DNA from 3 places in the Micromonospora taraxaci genome. Region 2 is predicted to be linked to each of the others. Evidence: riboswitches for the same ligand, from Rfam matches in the RefSeq annotation. Region 2 holds a riboswitch; each other region holds the start of a gene.

The links. A riboswitch is a leader RNA that binds a small molecule or an ion and turns the genes downstream of it on or off. The one in region 2 is predicted to bind cobalamin.
Region 1: another riboswitch for cobalamin. It lies ahead of FHU34_RS13410 (acyl-CoA thioesterase); the one in region 2 lies ahead of FHU34_RS19955 (ribonucleoside-diphosphate reductase subunit alpha).
Region 3: another riboswitch for cobalamin. It lies ahead of cobN (cobaltochelatase subunit CobN); the one in region 2 lies ahead of FHU34_RS19955 (ribonucleoside-diphosphate reductase subunit alpha).

The regions. Positions count from the first base shown of each region.
Region 1 is NZ_VIWZ01000001.1:2,888,947-2,892,218, forward strand. Features, by position in the region: gene FHU34_RS13405 (copper resistance CopC family protein) at 1-1,343, opposite strand, end outside; cobalamin riboswitch at 1,472-1,685, shown strand; gene FHU34_RS13410 (acyl-CoA thioesterase) at 1,872-2,318, shown strand; gene FHU34_RS13415 (zinc-dependent alcohol dehydrogenase family protein) at 2,461-3,272, shown strand, end outside.
Region 2 is NZ_VIWZ01000001.1:4,296,351-4,299,622, reverse strand. Features, by position in the region: gene FHU34_RS19960 (enolase C-terminal domain-like protein) at 1-849, opposite strand, end outside; cobalamin riboswitch at 1,484-1,697, shown strand; gene FHU34_RS19955 (ribonucleoside-diphosphate reductase subunit alpha) at 1,888-3,272, shown strand, end outside.
Region 3 is NZ_VIWZ01000001.1:3,562,230-3,565,501, forward strand. Features, by position in the region: gene FHU34_RS16315 (MBL fold metallo-hydrolase) at 1-678, opposite strand, end outside; cobalamin riboswitch at 997-1,173, shown strand; gene cobN (cobaltochelatase subunit CobN) at 1,434-3,272, shown strand, end outside.

The DNA of each region.
Region 1 (3,272 bases), 1.4 Mb from region 2:
TGTTGGTGCCCGTCGGTCGCGGACATCGCCTGCCCGGAGGCGGGTGGACCGCCTGCCGGCTGCCGGGTGTTGCCCGCCGGGCTCTGGTCGCCGGGGCCGATGCGAGCCAGCCCGAACCCGGCCAGCAGGGCGATCACCAGCCCGCCGACGAGCAGCGCCAGGTGGCCGTTGCTCAGCCGGGACCCGGGCGTCACGGCGGCGAGGTCCGTGTCCGGCCGGGGTCCGGCCTCGACTGTCGACTCGTCGTCGGTGCTGGCGAGGGCCTTCGCCTCATGGTCGGCGGTGGCGAGGGCCTTCGCCTGCTGGTTGGTGGGCGTCGGGTCGACAGCGACGCCCGTGCGGGCCGTGACGACCGCGTCGCCGGTACGCGCTGCCGGCACTGTGGCCGGTCGCCGCTTACCACCAGTGGGCTGCGCACCGACACCGCTCACCGCGCCGGCCTTGCCCGCGGAGGACTTGGCAGCGGCCGTCTTTCCAGCGGCGGCCCTGCCTCCGCTGGTCTTGCCGGCGGAGGGCCGGCTCGTGGTACGGGCACCGCCGCCGCGTCGACCTGAGGTCCCCGGTGCGGTACGGCCCCGGCCGGTGGGTTTGCCGGTGGACGCCGTCCGGCGACGCCAGACGACAAGTCCGGCCGCCGCGACGGCCGCCGCGATCGCCGCCGCCCATCCGGCCCAGGCCAGCGCTCCCGAACCGCTCTCCTCGGCCGGCCCGGTCGGCGGGACCGCCGCAGCCCCCGACGGCGGGGTCACCGGCTGGGCCGAGGCGGTCGGCACCGCCGACGCCTGCCCGGATGACCCGTGCTGCTCGGTGGCGGCCACCAGTGCCGGGTCCGGCTGCGTCGTCGGCGGGCTCCACCCCTTGGGTGCCGCCGTCACCGGCCCGTTGTAGCGGAACGTCAGCGTGCCCCGCACGGTGTCGCCGTCCGAGGCGACCGACAGGTAGCTCACCGAATACTGGCCCTTGGCCGGCAGGTGGGTGACGGCCACCGTCGCGGGGAACCCGGTCGTGTACTCCCGTGGCTCGAACTGCCCGTTGACCAGGAAGTACTCCCGTACCGGCTTGTCCAGCGGCTTCGGCTCCCCGTACGACCAGCTGTTGTCGACCCGGATGCCGCCCGGGGCGGTGACAGTGAAGAACGCGTTGGGCGCGGCCTTCTCGGTGAAGAACAGCTGCACCGCCGTCAACGGCTCGCTCACCGTGGCCCCACTCGCTGGCGTGGACATGGCGAGAGTCCCGTGAGCCGAGGCGGGTTGGGCGGACGCGAGGAGGGCGACCGCCGAGGCGAGGAGGAGCGCGAGGACACCCGAGAGCACCCGCCCCGGAGTCTGTGGGAGACGACGCATCTGAATATCCTGACCGGAGTGAGGCTTTTTTCAAGAGCTGGCGATCTTTTTCCTCACATGGCAAAAGCTGACGACGGGCGGTGCGGTCTCCGCGCTGTGCCCCCGGTGCCGCGACTTCCCTGGCCAGCTATGCTGCGGGCGGCGCTGGTTCGCCCCGTCGTGACCGTCGGGGTGTCGTAAGAGGGAACCCGGTGGAAGTCCGGGACTGCCCCGCAGCGGTGAGTGGGAACGAACGCCGTCATCAGCACTGGGCCGTCGGCCTGGGAAGCGACGGCCGGTAGGAGACCGGCGCGACCGGTCAGGCCCGCGAGTCCGAAGACCTGCCTGCGCTGCGCACACGACCGTGTGCGCCGCCGTCGGCCTCGCGGGTGGGCTGAGCGGGTGACGTGCCGTCCGTCGGCGCGTGCTCGTCAGCGTGTCCGCGTATCGGCGGTGTGGTTTCCCGAGGGACGGACTACCGCTGTGCACGACACCACCACGATCGTCGGCCGAGCGCCGTCGGCGTCGCACCTGACCCTGTCGCAGATCATGGACCAGCACCACACGAACCTGATGGGTACGGTGCACGGCGGCCGGATCCTCAACCTCATCGACTCGGTGGCCGGAGTCGTCGCCGCCCGGCACTCCGACGGGCCGGCGGTGACCGCCGCGATCGACGAGACCGCGTTCCTGCGCGCGGTGCGGGTCGGCGACGTCGTGCACGTCGACGCCCGGATCACCTGGGCCGGACGCAGCTCGATGGAGGTCGCGGTCAAGGTCACCGCTGACCGGTGGGACCGGGCCGTGCCGCCCACCGACGTGGCCACGGCCCACCTGGTCATGGTCGCCATCGACGACGACGGCCAGCCGAGGACGGTGCCGCCGTTGCTACCCGAGACCGACGGCGACCGGAGGCGCTACCGCGAGGCGGAGATCCGCCGCGAGCACCGGTTGGCCCTGCGACGGGCGCTGCTCGACGGCGTCGACGAGGGCTGAGGGCGTTCGGGCTGTCCGTCGCCACGTGCAGCGCGTATCTCGCCGGATCGTCGTCCTGGCTGTCACCCCGGATGTAGCCCGGGCGGCAAGCCAGTTGGATAGCGTCCACGTGATGTCTCGATCACGGAGGGTGTGAATCGTCATGCGTGCAGCGGTGCTGCGGGAGTTCGACAGTCCGCTGACGGTCGAGGAGATCGATCAGCCCGCTCCCGGGGCGGGGCAGGTGCTGGTGCGGATCGTCGCCAGCGGGGTCAATCCACTCGACACGAAGATCCAGGCCGGACAGGCCGCGCACGCGCGGGTCCAGCCGCCCGCGGTGCTCGGACTGGATCTTGCCGGGGTCGTCGCGGCGGTCGGCGCGGAGGTGACGGGGTTCGCACCGGGAGACGAGGTGTACGGGCTGTGCGGGGGAGTGGGTGGGCTACAGGGTTCGCTGGCCGGATACGCCGCCGTGGACGCCCGGTTACTGGCCCGCAAGCCCGGCGGCCTCTCGATGCGCGAGGCCGCCGCGTTGCCACTGGCGGCGATCACCTCCTGGGAGGGGCTTGTCGACCGCGCGGGGGTCCGCGCCGGGCAGAAGGTGCTGGTGCACGGCGGTGCCGGCGGTGTCGGTCACGTGGGCCTGCAACTCGCCCAGGCAAAGGGTGCCGAGGTGTACGCCACCGGAGGCCCGGCGAGCGTACGGGTGATCGAGAGCCTGGGCGCCGTGGCCATCGACTACACCTCGACGAGCGTGGAGGAGTACGTCGAGAGGCACACCGGTGGCGAGGGGTTCGACATCGTCGTCGACAACGTCGGTGGCGCGACGCTCGACGCGTCGTTCGCGGCGGTACGCACCTATCACGGACACGTCGTCAGCGCGCTCGGCTGGGGCACCCACTCGCTCGCCCCGCTGTCGTTTCGTGGCGCTACCTACTCCGGCGTTTTCACGCTGCTGCCGATGCTCACCGGCCG
Region 2 (3,272 bases):
GGGGCTGGTCGGCTCCTCGATCCACAGCGGCGTGAACCGGGCGAGGGCGGTGACCCACTCGATGGCCTGGCCGACGTCCCACACCTGGTTGGCGTCGATCATCAGGTTGCGGTCCGGGCCCAGGATCTCCCGGGCGATCGCGCAGCGGCGGATGTCGTCGTCGAGGTTGGCGCCCACCTTGAGCTTGACGTAGCCGTAGCCGCTGTCGACGGCTTCCTGGCACAGCCGGCGCAGCTTGTCGTCGCCGTAGCCGAGCCAGCCGGCCGAGGTGGTGTAGGCGGGGTAGCCGGTCCGGTGGAGCTCGGCGAGGCGGTCGGCCTTCGTGCTCTCCTTGGCCCGCAGGATGGCCAGTGCCTCGTCCCGGGTCAGCGCGTCGGACAGGTAGCGCAGGTCCGCGATGTCGACGAGTTGTTCGGGGGACATGTCCACCAGTAGCCGCCACAGCGGCTTGTCGGCGAGCCGGGCCACCAGGTCCCACGAGGCGTTCAGCACGGCCGCGAGCGACAGGTGGACGACGCCCTTCTCGGGCCCGAGCCACCGCAGCTGCGAGTCGGACGTGAGGAGGCGGTAGACAGCGCCCATGTCGGCCGCCATCGTCGCCACGTCCATGCCCACGAGGAGCTGTGCCTGGTGGACCGCTGCGGCGGCGACGATGTCGTTGCCCCGGCCGATGGTGAAGGTCAGGCCGTGGCCCGCGAGCGGCGCGTCCACGCTGTCGGTGCCGTCGGTGTGCAGGACGACGTAGGCCGCCGAGTAGTCGCCGTCCTTGTTCATGGCGTCTGACCCGTCAGCGGTCAGGGAGGTGGGGAAGCGGACGTCCTCGACGGTGACAGCAGTGATCTGCGGCATGCGCTCCTCGCCCGACTAGGCAAAAGATCAGATGATCATTCGGAGTATACGGAGGCTGGTTCAGGTGCGTCAACGACGTCGATCACCCGACCGGTGCAGACATCCAATGTTTCTGATGGGGACCGAACGTCTGACGAGAGGTGCCTCCCGCGTGGCGTGTTCGGATGCCGGGCGACCGCCGCGACGGCGGTGGTACCCCGTCGTCGCGGCCCGCGTTTGCGCGTGGGCATCGTGGCCGAACACCAAACCGCTGGTGGGTGGCGTTCGCTGTTCCAAGTGGAACTCCGGCCCGTCGAGTGTGTCGAATGGTGGGCGGCGGTCCACCGGTCGGAACGAGGGTCGGAGTCGGCGGCCGAGCCGGGGGTTTGAAGATTGGATGTTCATCTCGACCACCCGCATCGACGGCAGATTATGAGCAACGTTCCTTACATCTGGATCCTGCATACATCGCATCTTTGTGGATCGTCGCCGGCTTTTCCGCGGTCTTGTCGCGCCGCTGGCCGCCGCCTCCCGCTGGCGTCGGCCGGCCGGGGACCGGCGGTCGGGGGCGCGGTCGGGTGACGGTCGTCACCGCCTCCGCCGCCGACACGCCGACACCGACATGTGGGGTGTGACAACCGCTGGGTCCCTATATATGGTGTCGAGCGCAGCTGGTTCGACTGCTCATCCAGGGCGGTCGAGGCAAGAGGGAACCCGGTGGAAATCCGGGACTGTCCCGCAGCGGTGAGTGGGAACGACAGCCGTCATCAGCACTGGACCACACGGTCTGGGAAGCGACGGCCGGTAGGAGACCGGTGAGCCCGGTCGCGCCCACGAGTCCGAAGACCTGCCAGCGCGCCGCGTACCCGCACCCGGGTGTGCGGCGGTCCGAGGCCGCGTGGGACGGCTGACGCCACCTGACCCACGCCGCCGGCGTGGCGTCCGTCGGTGTCTGTCTCCGCGCGTTCGGGCCTCCAGGTCTCGAACTCCGAGGAGCGAGTGGTGACAGTCACCGAGGTAGTCCCGGCCAGCGCCGACGCGGCACTGCGACGGACGCCGATGCAGGTCCGCAAGCGTGACGGCGGCACCGAACCCGTGGACGTGAACAAGATCGTCCGGGCGGTCGAGCGGTGGGCCGACGACCTGACCGACGTCGACCCGATGCGCGTCGCCACCCGCACGATCAGCGGCCTGTACGACGGCGCGACGACAGCCGAACTGGACCGGCTGTCCATTCAGACAGCGGCCGAGATGATCGGTGAGGAACCGCAGTACTCGCGCCTCGCCGCCCGGCTGCTCGCCGGCTACGTCGACAAGGAGGTGCGTCGGCAGGGCATCGCCTCGTTCAGCGCGGCGATCCGGACCGGCCACACCGAGGGCCTGATCGGAGACGACACCGCCGCGTTCGTCGCCACGCACGCCGCAGTGCTCGACGATGCCATCGACCCGGACGGCGACCGGCGGTTCGAGTACTTCGGGCTGCGCACGGTGTACGACAGGTACCTGCTGCGCCATCCCACCAGCCGGCTGGTGCTGGAGACCCCGCAGTACTGGCTGCTGCGGGTGGCCTGTGGCCTGTCCCGTACGCCGGACGAGGCGGTCGGCTTCTACCGGTTGATGTCCAGCCTGGCCTACCTGCCCAGCTCACCGACGCTGTTCAACTCCGGCACCCGGCACACCCAGATGTCCTCCTGCTACCTGGTCGACTCACCGCTCGACGAGTTGGACTCGATCTACCAGCGCTACGCCCAGGTCGCCAACCTGTCCAAGTTCGCCGGCGGCATCGGCATCGCGTACTCCCGGGTCCGGTCCCGGGGCGCGTTGATCCGTGGCACCAACGGGCAGTCCAACGGGATCGTGCCGTGGCTGCGAACGCTGGACGCGAGCGTCGCGGCGGTCAACCAGGGCGGCCGGCGCAAGGGCGCGGCGTGCGTCTACCTGGAGCCGTGGCACCCGGACATCGAGGAGTTCCTGCAACTGCGGGACAACACCGGCGAGGACGCCCGCCGCACCCACAACCTGAACCTGGCCAACTGGGTGCCGGACGAGTTCATGCGCCGGGTCGAGGCCGACGAGATGTGGTCGCTGTTCGACCCGCACGAGGTGCCCGAGCTGCCCGACCTGTGGGGGGAGCGGTTCGACGCCGCGTACCGCGAGGCCGAGGCGCAGGGCCGCTACGTCCGGCAGGTCCCGGCGCGGGAGCTGTACGGGAAGATGATGCGAACCCTGGCCCAGACCGGCAACGGGTGGATGACCTTCAAGGACGCGTCGAACCGGCTGTGCAACCAGACCGCCGAACCGGGCAACGTGGTGCACCTGTCCAACCTCTGCACCGAGATCGTCGAGGTGTCCAGCGACGCGGAGACCGCCGTGTGCAACCTCGGCTCGGTGAACCTCGCCGCCCACCTCGTCGACGGTGACATCGACTGGGAGCGGCTGCGCGC
Region 3 (3,272 bases), 730 kb from region 2:
CATCGGCTCGGCGTGGCTGGAGACGTACCAGTGGTAGTCGTCGTGTAGCAGTCGTCGGACCAGGCCCAGGTCGAGGCCGTCCTCGGGTCGGCGCAGATGGGCCGGCGGTGGGTAGAAGCAGTCGCCCAACACCATGACACCCGAGTCGGGCACCAGGACGACAGTCGAATCCGGGGCGTGCCGACCTCCGACGTGCCGTAGCCCCACGCCGACCGGCAACTCGTCGGCATCGGTGAAGGTCCGGGTCGGTGGTAGGACCGCGAAGTCCTCCCAGGAGTCGACAGCCCGTGCCCGCGCCCGGAAGCTCGGGCCGAGGCGAGGGTTGGCGCGTACCTGCTCGTCCAGGTAGTGGTGGCTCCACGGCCGGGCGGCCTCGGCGCGCAGCAGCGGCACGGCCGCCTCGTGCCCGACGATCTCGACACCGGGCCAGGCGCAGGCTCCCCAGACGTGGTCCCAGTGGTGGTGGGTGTAGACGAGCCAACGTGGCTGCGGTAGCCCGGCGGCGGCGAGCGCGACCTGGATCTCGCGAGCGTGCGCGGGGCTCTGCCCGGCGTCGATCATCACACTGCCGCGCTTGTCGACGACGACGGCGACGCCGGCCTGGACGGCCTCCGGGTCGGGATCGCCCGGACAGATCCAGACACGGCCGGCCAGGTGGTGGAACTGCGGGGCGACCATGGTGATCGACCTCCGGGATTGATCGTGGACGCTGGTGCGGCGTTTTCCGATCCTAGGTGAGGGTGCCGCCCGGCACCGTCCCACCGGACGATCGGCGCAGGCCAGAGCAGGTTCCGGCCATCCTTTGCTCTGCATACCTATGCGCACCGGTGACGATCCGTGCCCGGTGCCTATAGGTATGCAGAGCAAAGGGCGTGGGGCATTCATCCGGGGCATTGCCACAGCGCGCATCCACCGTCGCGGCAATCGCTGAAGCTCGATGATTGTCGGCCGCCTAGCCGGGACGGAGTGGCGTTGACCCGCAGCGGAAGGGTGTGGCAGCATTCGCGGCCTGACGGCAGTGAAGGAAGTCGGTGCGATTCCGACGCGGTCCCGCCACTGTCACCGGGGAGCGATCCCCCCTCGTGAGTCACGGCCGTGTGTCTGCGGTTGGAAGGCCGGGGGAGAGCGTCGATCCGGAAGCCAGGATACTTCGGCCGTCGGGACGTACCCCAGGGCGTGGACACCCGAGGAGGACCCGATGACGCACGGCGTCTCATTCATCGACGAACTTCGTCATGACTCGCACGGCGGGCGATGCACAGTGCCCGCGACCGGTCACGCCCCGTTGAGCTGAGCGCCGCCCGCCGCCGACCGGCCCCGCCGCTCGCGTCCGCGAGCCGTCCGCCCCGCCGTCGTACCGGCTGACGCCGCACCCACCCGCATCGTCGCGGTCACCCTCGTGGTGGCCGGGGCGTCACTCCCCGGAGCCCGCCGTGCGCATCCTGCTGCTGTCCACCGCCGACACCGACCTGCTGGCCGCCCGCGCCAGCGGCGCTGACTACCGGCTGGCCAACCCCGCCCGGGTCGCCGCCGACGAGGTGCCCGCCCTGCTCGACGGCGTGAACCTCGTCGTCGTACGCCTGCTCGGCGGTCGACAGGCCTGGCCGGACGGCCTCGCGGCGGTGCTCGCCACCGGCGTGCCGACTGTCGTGCTCGGCGGTGAGGCGCTGCCTGACGCGGAGCTGATGGCCATCTCCACAGTGCCGTCCGGGGTCGTCACCCAGGCGCTCGCGTACCTGGTCGAGGGCGGGCCGGACAACCTGGGGCAGCTGGCCCGCTTCCTCTCCGACACGGTGCTGCTCACCGGCGAGGGGTTCGACCCGCCCACACCCACCCCGGCGTACGGGGTGCACCGTGAGTACCCCACGAATCCGGAGCAGCCCACCGTCGGGATCGTCTTCTACCGGGCGCACGCCCTCGCCGGTAACACCGGCTTCGTCGACGTGCTCGCGGACGCGGTCCGCGAGGCCGGCGGCAACCCGCTGCCGATCTTCTGCGGTTCGTTGCGGGGGCTGACCACGGGGTCCGGCCCGCTCGGGCTCTTCGCCCGCTGCGACGCCCTGCTGGTCACCGTCCTCGCGGCGGGCGGCGCGGTCGCCGCGGACGCCTCCGGGGGCGGCGACGAGGACGCCTGGGACGTCGGCGCCCTGGCCGCCCTGGACGTGCCGATCATCCAGGCGCTCTGCCTGACCAGCACCCGGAAGCAGTGGGCCGACAGCGACGCCGGGCTGTCCCCGTTGGACGCCGCGATGCAGGTGGCCATCCCCGAGTTCGACGGCCGGATCATCACCGTGCCGTTCTCGTTCAAGCAGATCGACTCCGACGGGCTCTCGGTCTACGCCGCCGATCCCGAGCGGGCCGCCCGGGTCGCCGGGATCGCGGTGCGCCACGCCCGGCTGCGGTACCTTCCCAACCCCGACAAGCGGGTCGCCGTGGTGCTCAGCTCGTACCCCACCAAGCACTCCCGGGTCGGCAACGCCGTCGGGCTGGACACCCCGGTCTCGGCGGTCCGGCTGCTCGCCGCACTGGCCGAGGACGGCTACGACCTGGGCGACGCGCCGCCACCCACCGACGGGGACGCGCTGATCCACGCGCTGATCGCCGCCGGTGGGCACGACGTGGAGTGGCTCACCCCGGAGCAGTTGGCCGCCGCCGAGGCCCGGATACCGGGGGACACGTACCGGCGGTGGTTCGACCAGGTCCCTGCTGAGCTGCGCGAGCGGATGCGGGAGCACTGGGGTGAGCCGCCCGGCGAGCTGTACACCGAGGGCGGGGACATCGTGCTCGCCGGTCTGCGCTTCGGCAACGTGGTGCTGCTGATCCAGCCGCCCCGCGGCTTCGGGGAGAATCCGATCGCCATCTACCACGACCCGGACCTGCCGCCCAGCCATCACTACCTGGCCGCGTACCGCTGGTTGGCCACGCCGGCCTCCGACGGCGGCTTCGACGCGGACGCTGTGGTGCACCTGGGCAAACACGGCACCCTGGAGTGGTTGCCCGGCAAGGGTCTCGGTCTGGCTGCCGACTGCGCGCCCGACACGGTCCTCGGTGACCTGCCGCTGGTCTACCCGTTCATCGTCAACGACCCGGGCGAGGGCACCCAGGCCAAGCGGCGGGCACACGCCGTGGTCATCGACCACCTGGTGCCGCCGATGGCCCGCGCCGAGACCTACGGCGACCTGGCCAAACTGGAACAACTGCTCGACGAGTACGCCACCGTGCAGGCCCTCGACCCGGCCAAGGTGCCCACCGTCCGGGCACAGATCTGGGAC